Regions from separate parts of the Trichocoleus sp. FACHB-262 genome, predicted to be linked through region 1. Evidence: predicted binding sites of a transcription regulator. Region 1 holds the regulator's gene; each other region holds the start of a gene.
The links. Region 1 encodes HrcA, which represses chaperone genes, less so after heat shock. Its sites were predicted from a motif close to ANTTAGCACTCNNNANTNNNGAGTGCTAANT; they were not measured.
Positions count from the first base shown of each region.

Region 1 (4,271 bases):
TAGAGCGAGATTTGCCCAAGGTGACCCCTCGTTCAGTTCGTCCTTTACTTACAGAACCACCCGTTGAGGAATCCGCGACTCTCAGCGATCTAGTGCTCATTGACGTGTTTGAAGAAGCTGAGCCAGTGAACTCTCCATTGGCTAACCAACCCAGCGTTATAGAAGCTGAGGCATCTATCTCTCCGTTGTCTGGCCCCTTGCCTGGCATGGCTCAAGCTCCTGCATCTGCTTTAACCAAAGCTTCAAGAGAGGCCACGATTCAAAGCAGGGTTGTATGGTCAGCATCACCTACGCCCACTCGTAGAACGCCAGCAGTTGACTTAGTAAAACTACCTCATTTAATGCGCTTTCCAGTTGTCAAGGTTGCGCCTGCCTTGGTCCCCCCGCAAGCTGCCGGAAACTTAGCAACCACAGTCGTTGCTTGCTGGCTGACCCGGAATTTTTTGGTACAGGCACCCTATCAAGAGGGGCTTTTGGGGGTATCAAAACGCTGCGATCGCATTACTTTAGAACCGGGACAGACCATCGTTTGTCAATTAGGCTTTCAACTAAAGGGCTTGACTTCTGCGGTGCAAGTCCAGCTAGTCAAAGCGCTCCGCAGCCAACATCAACTAACCGTGGCTTGGTTTGAACCAACAGCACAAACCAATGAAGCTGGAGCCGTAGAAACTCCTGAAGTCATGGTGCAGCTCACCAATCGAGGAACGCAACCTTGTTCACTACAAGCTGGGCAAGCGTTCTGTCGCTTAGAATTCCTCTGCTCTACGAGTTAAGTATTGAGTCGTCATTAGCACCTGGTAGTACTGAGCTGACAAGAGTGCTCTAAACCCAGATAAAATCAGTTTAGAGTCTATGGCTGAGCAATCCAGCAAGCGGGCAATTTCATGACCAACCAATCTACGAATCCAGCTTTTACTCAAATGAGTGTTGAGGAACTGGCAAAACGCTTAGCAACACCTGAGGGCTTGCAGTTGGTTGATGTACGAGAACCGCAAGAAGTTGCGATCGCCAACATCTCCGGCTTTACTAATTTGCCACTCAGTGAATATGCAGCTTGGTCAGAGCAAGTACAGGCCCGCTTCGACCCCCAGGCAGAAACGATTGTGCTTTGCCACCACGGGATGCGATCGGCACAGATGTGTCAATGGTTAGCTAGCCAAGGCTTTACCAATATCAAGAATGTTGAGGGTGGCATCGAAGCATACGCTGTTTTAGTTGATTCATCAATTCCTCGTTACTAGCGTTCTGGGTTACGAGTCGTTGCTCTTCATGGCAAGTGCTAGCTGTAACACGACAACTACTTGGTTAGGAACTTAGGCTGCTGAAGTGAGGACTAATAGACTATAGTCACTGAGTAAAAGCTGGAAGCGATCGCAGCTAGTAGGATCTTCCAAGGCCTCAGGAAGATGGTTATTTTTGCTACTACTGACGGAGCAGTCCGAAAGAGATAATCAAGCATCTGCTATGTTGGTGGCATCCCAGTAACGATCAGAGTCTAGTTGCTACTCGGATCATCAGTTTAATCACTGGTTCTAAGGCTCTAAACCAAGACGGGAAAGACGGAAGACTAACAGTAAATCCCTTTTTGTAGGCCTTCTTAACTTAATCATTTATTTTTTGACAATTTTTTGAAGCTCAGTTAAATTCAGCTACCGATCTCATGCCTGTACAAGTGAATCTCACCGATCGACAGCAACGGGTTCTTTGGGCAACCGTCCGTCACTACATTGCGACCGCAGAACCTGTGGGTTCAAAAGCTTTGGTAGAAGAATATAACCTGAGTGTCAGCCCAGCCACGATTCGCAGCGCGATGGGGTATTTAGAAAAGGCGGGGCTGCTTTATCAACCACATACTTCAGCAGGGCGGATTCCTTCCGATTCTGGTTATCGCATTTATGTTGATCAGTTAATTACTCCTTCCGAGACTTTGGCTCGCCAAGTCGATCAACTGTTTAGCGATCGCCTGAACTCGGATAGCTGGAGTTTTGAAGCTTTGCTCCGAGGCGCGGCCCAAATTTTAGCAACCCTGAGTGGCTACGTGACTTTGGTGACGATGCCTCAGGCCAACATGGCTCGACTGCGCCATTTGCAAATCGTGCAGATTGAGCCGAGGCAGGTGATGCTGATTGTGGTGACAGATGCTTATGAAACCCAATCGGTTTTGATGGAACTGCCCCAAGCTGACTCAGCCCAAAATCAAGTGGGGGCCTTGGCAGACCCGGAATTGGTTGAGCGAGAGTTGCAAATTTTATCCAATTTCTTGAATCATCAACTGCGGGGGCGATCGCTGGCGGAATTGCCTTCGCTCGACTGGAGCGAGCTGGGTCGAGAATTTGAACAATACGCAGATGGTTTGCGAGCTTCACTGGCTGATTTAATGAGGCGAACTCAATCACCCCGCACAACCCAAATTTTGGTCAGTGGCGTTTCAGAGGTGTTACGCCATCCAGAATTTTCGGAATTGCAGCAGATTCAAACTATTATTCACCTGTTAGAAGAAGAACAAGATCAACTATGGCCTTTAATTTTTGAATACCCTGACTCTGACTCAGTAGGCAAGCGAGCGACGGTGCGGATTGGAGCGGAAAATCCGCTAGAACCAATTCGTACTTGTACGCTGATTTCTGCCACCTATCGCCGAGGTACAGTCCCCGTTGGTAGTGTAGGAGTCTTGGGCCCGACTCGCATGGTGTATGAAAATGCGATCGCGATGGTAGAAGCGGCAGCTGATTTTCTCTCTGAAACTTTAAGCTGATTGGGAGCCAAACTTTTATTCTTCTAGGTAATCTCACTTGTTAAAATTTCCTAGAGTGCCGATCAACGGCTCGAAAAGCCTTTAATCAACCATTTTGCATAAGTGTACGGGTTCACGATATGAGTCAAAGCTTAAACACCCTTCGTGAACAGCGCGGCTCTACAGATCTAAAGCTGACCCAGCCATCTGCTTCCCAGACCCCAAGCCATGACCAACGGGTAATTGGTTTGACTGGAGGAATTGGGATGGGCAAAACGACCGTTTCTGACTATCTAGCTTCTGCTTATCAGCTAACCATTTTGGATGCCGATTTGTACGCTAGAGAAGCGGTTGGCCCAGACTCAGATGTGTTTCAAGAAATTGTTGAACGTTATGGCGTTGGTATTCTATTAGCCAATGGAGACCTTGATCGTCGCCGCCTAGGTAAGATTATCTTCAGCAGCTCTGCCGAGCGATTGTGGTTGGAACAGCGCATTCATCCGTACGTGCGCGATCGCATGGAGTCGCAATTGCAAGCCCTACCCGCAGAAGCTTACCCTACAGTGGTGCTGGTAGTACCTTTGCTGTTTGAAGCCCGCATGACCGATCTGGTCACTGAGGTGTGGGTGATTCAGTGTGCGTCAGTTCAGCAAGTTGAGCGTTTACTAGAACGAGATGCCAAAACTTCCCCAGAAGGCGATCGCCTGAGCTTAGAGCAAGTGCAAGCCAGAATCAATAGCCAGATGGCGATCGAAAAGAAGGTAGCTTGTGCTCATGTCGTGCTGGATAACTCTTCGACCTTGGACGATTTACTGAGTCAGGTCGATCGGGCGATCGCAGGAACCCGACAAACTCCTCAAGCGGATGCCTCACCACCAGCATCTAGACAAGCATCTCCAGGGAAATCTGGGCTCTTGCAGCCATAACCCCTTTGTGAGCATCCGCTTCAACTGAAAATCTGCAAGCTTGAGCGCGAAAGCGTCCTGCTAATGCTAGGTTACTCCTCTTCGACTGCTTCGCCACCTACAACCACGTTGCGTAGGCGCAGACTAGGGCCTCCACAGCCTACAGGTAAACCGCCTTGGCCGCCTTTGCCGCAGCCACCCGATTCATCCCAATAGAAGTCGTCTCCGATCGCTTCAATGTCTGCTAGTGTCGTGAACACATTGCCAGAGAGTGTAACGTCTCTGACAGGTTCGGCAATTTCGCCGTTCCGAATCATCCAGGCTTCCCCTGCTGTAAATGTAAACATCTCCCCATTCGTCATGCCACCTAACCAGTTGCGGGCATAAACACCTTCTTTGATGCCTTGGAAGAGATCGGCAACTGGGGTTTTACCGCGCTCAATCCAAGTATTGGTCATGCGGACAATCGGGGGGTAGTGGTAGTTAAGGCAGCGGGCATTCCCGGTAGGAGCTTCGCCCAGCTTGCCCGCAGTCTCACGCGAATGTAGTCGTCCTACCAAGACGCCATCTTGAATCAACTGCGTGGTGGTTGCGGGGGTGCCTTCGTCATCGTAGAAGTAGCTGCCTCGATG
Region 1 is NZ_JACJPK010000097.1:316,708-320,978, forward strand. It holds gene H6F68_RS23720 (hypothetical protein) at 1-773, shown strand, start outside; gene H6F68_RS23725 (rhodanese-like domain-containing protein) at 885-1,241, shown strand; gene hrcA (heat-inducible transcriptional repressor HrcA) at 1,661-2,755, shown strand; gene coaE (dephospho-CoA kinase) at 2,875-3,660, shown strand; gene H6F68_RS23740 (TldD/PmbA family protein) at 3,732-4,271, opposite strand, start outside.

Region 2 (4,271 bases), on a different contig from region 1:
GGCGACGGCACGAACTTGGTTGTCGCCTAGAAGCTGCTGCACTTCGCAAGTAATAGCAACGTCTTGTCCCGCTGCATTTTTACCTTCGATCTTTAAAGCGTTATAGATCCTCGGCATCTTACCGTTAGGAAATCTAACGTCTAAAACGGGACCGATGACTTGGGAAACGTAACCAACATTTGTCTTTTCTGCCGTGGTGACCATGCTCGCGCCTATGTTGTGAACAGCTATTTCGAGTACTTAAGGACAGTCTTAAAAGTCGCCATCCTCCAGCTTATCACTGAAGGGGAATCGTAAATCTTTTTGAAGTTGGACTCAGTTTCACACTTCTATAGCCGTCCTAAATGCTTCATAAGTTTATCGGATTGTGAGAGGCACACTCTTCACAAACCAAGTGGGATTGCTATATCAAAATTGAAGTTGTAAACGCGATCGCTCTGCAATGGTCAGGATCAAATTCTGATCGAGAGCGGGATGGAGTTACAGAAGCGATTGTTTGGTAACAGTGGTTAGCAACAGGGTTCAATAACGAGGATTAAGTTTAGGGTTGGCGATCGCGCTTTCGCCCTCTTAGCCAAGCTCCAATTCCCAATACCCCTAATCCCAGCAGACTGCCAACAGAACTGGATTCAGGAATTACAGTTGGGTTGGTCGTTGGAAAGAGGTTGCCGTAAATTTGCACATTGATATCTGATGACTTATTCCAGCCACCCCGCCCTGATAAACCACTAGCGCCATAAGTTCCTGGTAGACCCAGGTTATTAGAGTTCCAGGTGCCAACATAATCTGGCGTACCCTGCTTAATCCGCAGTAGCCGATAGAAATCATCTGCTCCTGCTGAGGGGGAGCCACTTAAAGCAGCATTAGATGCATGAAGGACAGGAAAGACATTCCAAGTGTCTAGGCTAGTAAAGCCATTGCCATCGACAAAGAACTGGTACAGTTGGCCTCCCTCAATCGCCCAATTGAGACCCGTAAAATCTATTTGCCAAATCTTACGGTATAGCTGAACTGGTTCTGCCCAATAGTTTCCACCATCCACATAGGTGACTTGAGAAATCTTAATCTGGGGGTCAGAACCATTGGTTGGTCCACTGTGGACTGCGCTCAATCCAGCTGCTCCTGAGTCTACCTGACCACCCCATAAGGTGAAGTTCTGCCAGAAGTTATTAGGAATCGTTGCTGCTGTATTCGCAACTCCAATCACTGCCCACACTCGCAAGGTGTCAACCAAATACTTTTGTCCTGCGATGCCAAACGAAAAGTCGTCGCCCAAGGGGTAAGAGTAGCCAGAGCCTATGCGATCGGCAAATCCCCAAGTAATATTGCTACGGTCTGGATCAAAGGCAGGATGATTGGGAGCTGTATTATTGATGTTTTCGTTGGGTAGTCCCCGGTCGAATAGTAAAGTTGCCTGAGCATCAGAACCAAAGCCCGTTGCTAGCGCTAGTGCTAAGAATAGAGATTGAAGGGCTGTACCTGTAGAGATCCCCATAAAATTCATGGTTCTCGAAAATGCATGATGGGGTTGGAAGTGGCCCAACCGAACTCTTTCCGCGACTGGGTAAAGCTGGCTAGGAAAGCTATAACTAACTGTGGCTAAACCAACTAACTGTAGATCAACTGAATCTGCTTAGGTTGCGATCGCAAGTACAAACTCTAAACCGAACTTCCAATGTTAAGTTGGCATGTCCTGATTTAAGAGCCCTAGTGTCCCTACGTAGAATTATCCAAAAAAATACATTCCAACTCTGATTGTAAAGGGTGAATGAATTTAAGCTTAGGTTGGATAAAAAGCTTTGGTAACTAAGGCTACAAGGCTGAAACCTGATTTTTGATCATTCAGACCTATACGAATATTCAGGACTGGAGTTCTAAATCAGCCAGTAAAAACACGGTATGTAGGGTTTGATACAAAATTTAATTTTGCCCGTCTTTAGTCAAGAGCAAGATAAGACGCTAAAAGCAGCACGATCGCTTTGGCTGCATCGGCCCGAAACGAGTAACACACAGCGATAGTAGCGATCGCCTATCGGTAAGACTGTAACCAGCAACAAATTTTAAGTTCGGGAACCCGTACAGCCGAATCAGTTGCAATCGTATCTGACCTTGGGTAGATTAGCACTCAGGGATGGAGAGTGCTAACGCCTCAATCCCCCGGATTCAGATCGACCTATGACTGTGGACAAAAGCTTATTGCTGCAGCATGGGTTACGACATTTCAGGTTTGGCTTGACTAGACTGGGCCTGCCGAAATTGAACTGGATCTAAACCTGTAGTGTGGAGAATTTTTTATGGCAGCTGTATCTCTGAGCGTTTCTACCGTTAAGCCTTTGGGCGATCGCGTATTTGTTAAAGTCAGCGCGGCTGAAGAAAAAACCGCAGGTGGCATCCTTCTGCCTGACAACGCTAAGGAGAAGCCTCAGGTTGGAGAAGTTGTCCAAGTAGGTCCTGGCAAGCGTAACGACGATGGTGCTCGTCAGGAACTCGAAGTACAAATTGGTGACAAAGTACTGTACTCCAAGTATGCAGGGACCGACATCAAATTGGGTACCGAAGAGTACGTATTGCTCTCTGAGAAAGATATTCTCGCGATTGTTTCATAGTTTAGAAATCATTAGCCATTAACTGCTGAAGGTTGAACAAAGCTGCACCCCAAGGCTGGCACGAGTTAATTGCTAATTGCTAAACACCAAAGCTTTCAAGATTCCATCTAATTCGTTGTCCTCATTACTGAACTTAAATCCTATGGCTAAGCGCATCATTTACAACGAAAACGCTCGTCGTGCTCTAGAAAAAGGCATGGACATCCTGGCTGAAGCAGTTGCTGTCACCTTGGGTCCCAAAGGCCGCAACGTAGTTCTAGAGAAGAAGTTTGGCGCACCCCAAATCGTCAACGATGGTGTCACGATCGCCAAAGAAATCGAACTCGAAGACCACGTTGAGAACACTGGCGTCTCCTTGATTCGTCAAGCTGCTTCCAAGACTAACGACGCGGCGGGTGACGGCACCACCACTGCAACCGTGTTGGCTCACGCCATCGTTAAAGAAGGTCTGCGTAACGTGGCTGCGGGTTCCAATGCGATTTCCCTCAAGCGCGGTATCGACAAAGGTACAGGCTTCTTGGTGGACAGAATTAGAGAGCACGCTCGCCCTGTTGAAGATTCCAAGGCGATCGCTCAAGTCGGTGCCATCTCTGCGGGTAACGACGATGAAGTTGGTCAAATGATAGCCAACGCGATGGACAAGGTGGGCAAAGAAGGTGTGATTTCCCTAGAAGAAGGGAAGTCCATGACCACCGAACTAGAAATCACCGAAGGGATGCGCTTTGACAAAGGCTATATCTCTCCCTACTTCGCCACCGACACCGAGCGGATGGAAGCAGTTCTAGATGAGCCTTTCATCTTGATCACCGACAAGAAAATTGCTTTGGTGCAAGATTTGGTGCCCGTACTAGAGCAAGTTGCTCGTGCTGGTCGCCCCTTGGTCATCATTGCAGAAGACATTGAGAAAGAAGCGCTCGCAACTTTGGTTGTGAACCGTCTACGTGGTGTTCTAAATGTTGCGGCTGTTAAAGCTCCTGGCTTTGGCGATCGCCGTAAAGCAATGCTCGAAGACATCGCTGTTCTAACTGGTGGTCAATTGATTACCGAAGATGCAGGTCTGAAACTAGATAGCACCAAGCTAGATAGCCTAGGTCGCGCTCGTCGCATCACCTTGACCAAAGACACCACCACCATCGTGGCTGAAGGCAACGAAGCTCAAGTCAAAGCTCGTGTTGAGCAAATCCGCCGTCAAATGGAAGAAACCGATTCTTCTTACGACAAAGAGAAGCTACAAGAGCGCTTGGCTAAATTGGCAGGTGGCGTTGCAGTCATCAAAGTCGGCGCAGCAACCGAAACCGAAATGAAGGATCGTAAGCTCCGCTTGGAAGACGCGATCAACGCAACCAAGGCTGCGGTTGAAGAAGGCATCGTTCCTGGTGGTGGCACCACCTTGGCTCACCTCTCTCCTCAATTGGAAGAGTGGGCAAACGGCAACCTCAAGGGTGAAGAACTCACAGGTGCTTTGATTGTGGCTCGCGCCCTAGCTGCTCCCCTAAAGCGGATTGCTGAGAACGCAGGCCAAAACGGTGCGGTCATTGCTGAGCGCGTCAAAGAGAAGGACTTCAACGTTGGCTTCAACGCAGCGACCAACGAATTCGTTGACATGTTTGAAGCTGGTATCGTTGACCCTGCGAAGGTTACCCGCTCTGCTCTGCAAAACGCAGC
Region 2 is NZ_JACJPK010000108.1:230,832-235,102, forward strand. It holds gene atpD (F0F1 ATP synthase subunit beta) at 1-204, opposite strand, end outside; gene H6F68_RS26680 (hypothetical protein) at 542-1,504, opposite strand; gene groES (co-chaperone GroES) at 2,295-2,606, shown strand; gene groL (chaperonin GroEL) at 2,749-4,271, shown strand, end outside.
Region 2: groES (co-chaperone GroES) is a predicted target of HrcA. The motif match lies at 2,117-2,147, and genes of this name have one in related genera.

Region 3 (4,271 bases), on a different contig from region 1:
GTTCGATGAAATCGAGAAAGCCCACCCCGATGTGTTCAACATGCTGTTGCAAATCTTGGAAGATGGTCGCCTGACCGATGCCAAGGGCCGCACAGTAGACTTCAAGAACACGCTGCTGATTATGACCTCCAACATCGGTTCTAAGGTAATTGAGAAGGGTGGCGGTGGTCTCGGCTTTGAGTTCTCGGCAGAGAGCCAGGCTGATTCTCAGTACAACCGCATCCGCTCTCTGGTTAACGAAGAGCTGAAGCAGTACTTCCGCCCAGAATTCCTCAACCGTCTTGACGAGATTATTGTCTTCCGTCAACTGACGAAGGACGAGGTTAAGGAAATCGCCGACATCATGTTGAACGAGGTCTTCCGCCGCCTCGGCGAGCAAGGCATTACGCTGGAAGTCACTGAGCGGTTCAAGGATCGGTTAGTGGAAGAAGGCTACAACCCCAGCTATGGTGCTAGACCGTTACGTCGAGCCATCATGCGGTTGTTAGAAGATAGCCTCGCTGAAGAAATCCTCTCTGGCCGAATCCAGGATGGCGACACCGCCGTTATGGATGTGGATGAGGGGCAGGTGAAGGTGCTGAAAGGTGAGAAGCGCGAGCTACTGCCTCAAGCGGCTGAATAGCCTTTAGTTCCGAGAGATAACTGACTAATAATTAAGCGGTAGAGCGTCAAATCCTCTACCGTTTTTTTGTTTTTGCTGAAGGAAGAAGATAAGGAGGTTCTGTGAAAGTTGCAATTATTGGCTGTGGGTATGTCGGGATGGCAACCGCTCGACATTGGCAGCAAGCGGGCTGGACTGTCACGGCTACCACAACCAGCGTGCCGCGTTTGTCAGAACTGGAGGCGATCGCAGACCATGCCGTTTTAGCCCAAGGCAATGATGAAACCTCACTAGCTGAGGCTTTGGCGGATCAACAAGTCGTGCTGCTGAGTGTGGGGGCGCGTACCCCTAACAGCTATGAAGAAACTTATCTGCACACCGCCAAAACTTTAGTTAAGGTTCTCGCTCAAACGCCGAGTGTGCAGCAACTCATTTACACAGGGAGCTATGCCGTTTATGGTGACCAGCAGGGCAATTGGGTAGATGAAACCTCACCCGTTAAACCTGCCAACCGCAACGGTGAAATCTTGGCGGAGACTGAACAGGTATTGCTCAACGCTGCGAATTCTCAACTCAAGGTTTGTGTACTGCGACTAGGCGGTATTTATGGGCCAGGACGAGAACTCCAGCGAATTTTTGGGCGAGCGGCGGGCACGACTCGACCGGGCACAGGGGCAGAGCCGAGTAATTGGATTCACCTAGATGACATCGTGGGCGCGATCGCCTTTGCCCAAGCACACCAACTCCAGGGAATTTATAATCTGGTGCAAGAAGTGACGCTAACCAGTCGAGAACTGATTGAGCAGGTGTGTCAGCGCTACAATCTAGCTCCTGTAACTTGGGACGAATCGCAACCCAGTGCTCGCTCCTACAATGCGAAGGTATCTAACCAAAAGCTCAAAACTGCGGGATACCAATTCATCTATCCTGAATTGCAAGTGTAAGGCGATCGCTGGTTTAACCCTGCTTATTTCTACAAAGAAGGCGATCGGTTTAGCACTCATTCCGATAGAGTGCTAAATTCTAGTTGGAAGCGTAGGGAACGAAATATGGCAAAAATTGTTGCATTCAGCGAAGAATCTCGGCGAGCGTTAGAACGAGGTGTGAATGCGTTAGCAGATGCCGTTCGGATCACTCTAGGACCCAAAGGCCGCAACGTGGTGCTAGAGAAAAAGTTTGGAGCACCTCAGATCGTCAATGACGGTGTCACGATCGCGAAAGAAATTGAACTCGAAGATCCTCTAGAGCAAACCGGAGCCCAACTAATTCGGGAAGTGGCTTCTAAAACCAAGGATATTGCTGGGGATGGCACTACTACTGCCACAGTGCTGGCTCAAGCTTTGATCCGCGAAGGCTTGAAGAACGTAGCAGCGGGTACTAATCCGGTGAGCCTGCGTCGGGGTATCGAAAAGGTAGTAGCTCTCTTAGCAGAAGAAATCAGAGCGGTCGCGAGACCCGTTGAAGGAGACGCGATCGCTCAAGTTGCCACTGTTTCTTCAGGTGGCGATGAAGAAGTAGGAGCCATGATTGCCGAAGCCATGAACCGGGTGGGCAAAGATGGCGTAATCACTGTAGAAGAATCTAAGTCCTTATCTACTGAACTGGAAGTTGTAGAAGGGATGCAGTTCGACCGGGGCTATATCTCTCCTTACTTCGTCACCGATGGCGAACGGATGCTGGTGGACTATGAAAACGCCCGCATTTTGATCACAGACAAGAAAATTGGTTCTATCCAAGAGCTAGTGCCTGTTCTGGAGAAAGTTGCCCGCTCTGGTCAGCCGCTATTGATTATTGCTGAGGACATTGAGGGAGAAGCCCTAGCGACCTTGGTAGTCAACAAAATGCGGGGTGTCTTGAATGCTGCTGCTGTAAAAGCCCCCAGCTTTGGTGAACGCCGCAAAGCCATGTTGCAAGATATTGCCGTGGTGACTGGTGGCCAGATGGTTTCTGAAGATGTCGGTCTTACCTTGGATGCCGTCTCTCTAGAGATGTTGGGCACAGCTCGGAAAATAACGATCACCAAGGACAACACCACGATTGTGGCTGAGGTTAGCGATCGCACCAAATCTGACATTGAAAAGCGAGTCAGCCAAATTCGCCAAGAGCTAGAAAGAACCGACTCAGACTACGACAAAGAAAAGCTGCAAGAACGCCTCGCTAAGTTAGCAGGTGGCGTGGCTGTAATCAAAGTTGGGGCAGCTACTGAAACCGAACTGAAAGATCGGAAACTGCGGATCGAAGATGCTTTGAACGCTACCAAAGCAGCCGTAGAAGAAGGCACAGTACCCGGTGGTGGTGCTACCTTGATCCACTTAACTAAAAAGGTGGAAGAAATCAAAGCCCAGTTAAACGATGAAGAGAAGATCGGGGCTGATATCGTGATTAAAGCTTTGGAAGCACCTTTGCGTCAAATTGCTGACAACGCAGGGGTTGAAGGCTCTGTCATCGTGGAAAAAGTGCGTGACATGGACTTCAACATGGGCTACAACGTCATTTCTGAGAAGTTCGAGGACATGATCGCCGCTGGGGTGATTGACCCTGCTAAAGTTGTGCGATCGGCGCTGCTAGATGCGGCTTCTGTCGCTAGCATGGTCTTGACCACAGAAGCTGTGATCGTCGAGCGCCCTGAGAAGAACCCTCCTGCTGGTGCTCCCGATATGGGCGGCATGGGCGGTATGGGTGGCATGGGCGGCATGGGTGGCATGGGTGGTATGGGCGGCATGGGCATGATGTAGGCCTGCTGCTACAACGCTAGTTTGAACATCTAAACTCATTGGAGCAGTAGCTATTACAAGCTGCTGCTTTTTTAGCTTTAGGCGTAAAACTTCATCCCATGAGATTTCTGGACTTGGGTGGAGTGAACTTTGCCCAACCAGCAAAATTAACGTCCTGGAATAGTACTCAATCCTGATTGAATTGCTTAAGATGGCGGTGCGCGTCTTGTCCAAAACTCTCTATGTCTAACCGACCGAGTCAACCATTGCGTGGTTTCAATTCCCAAACTCCTAAGAACGCTTTCGACTTGTCTGAAGCAAGTCTTTTAGGAGACGAACCGTCCTATATTGACTATTTCTATGACCAGCCCGGGAGCATGCCCGGAACGCTCAAGATTGAGGTCGATGCGCCCCCCCCAGTCATAGTTCTGATTGACTACAGTGACACCAAAGCGACAAAAGTAGAGATTGAAGCACCAGAAGACTGTGAGCCTTACCTGGATACTGAATCAGTGTCTTGGGTGGATGTGAAAGGGCTAGGCAGTGAGGACATCTTGAAGCGGTTAGGCCATGTATTCAATTTGCATCCGCTCGTCCTGGAAGATATCGTCAATGTGCCGCAGCGACCCAAGGTTGAAGAGTACGAAGACCAACTGTTAATCGTAGCGCGGATGGTAACGCTGCAAGCCAACGGGCAAAGCTTCATTAGTGAGCAAGTGAGCTTTATCTTGGGGCAGCATTATCTGTTGACTGTACAAGAAGAACCAGACCATGACTCTTTCGGGCCAGTCCGAGAGCGAATTCGCTGTAATAAAGGAACGATTCGGAAACAAAAGTCTGATTACCTCACCTATGCCCTCTTAGACTCGATTATTGACGGGTTTTTTCCGGTTTTAGAAGCCTATGGAGAACGGATTGAGGAGTTAGAAGACGAGGTTGTCTCAAACCCTACCAGA
Region 3 is NZ_JACJPK010000017.1:332,435-336,705, reverse strand. It holds gene H6F68_RS02650 (ATP-dependent Clp protease ATP-binding subunit) at 1-622, shown strand, start outside; gene H6F68_RS02645 (SDR family oxidoreductase) at 724-1,545, shown strand; gene groL (chaperonin GroEL) at 1,651-3,336, shown strand; gene corA (magnesium/cobalt transporter CorA) at 3,558-4,271, shown strand, end outside.
Region 3: groL (chaperonin GroEL) is a predicted target of HrcA. The motif match lies at 1,593-1,623, and genes of this name have one in related genera.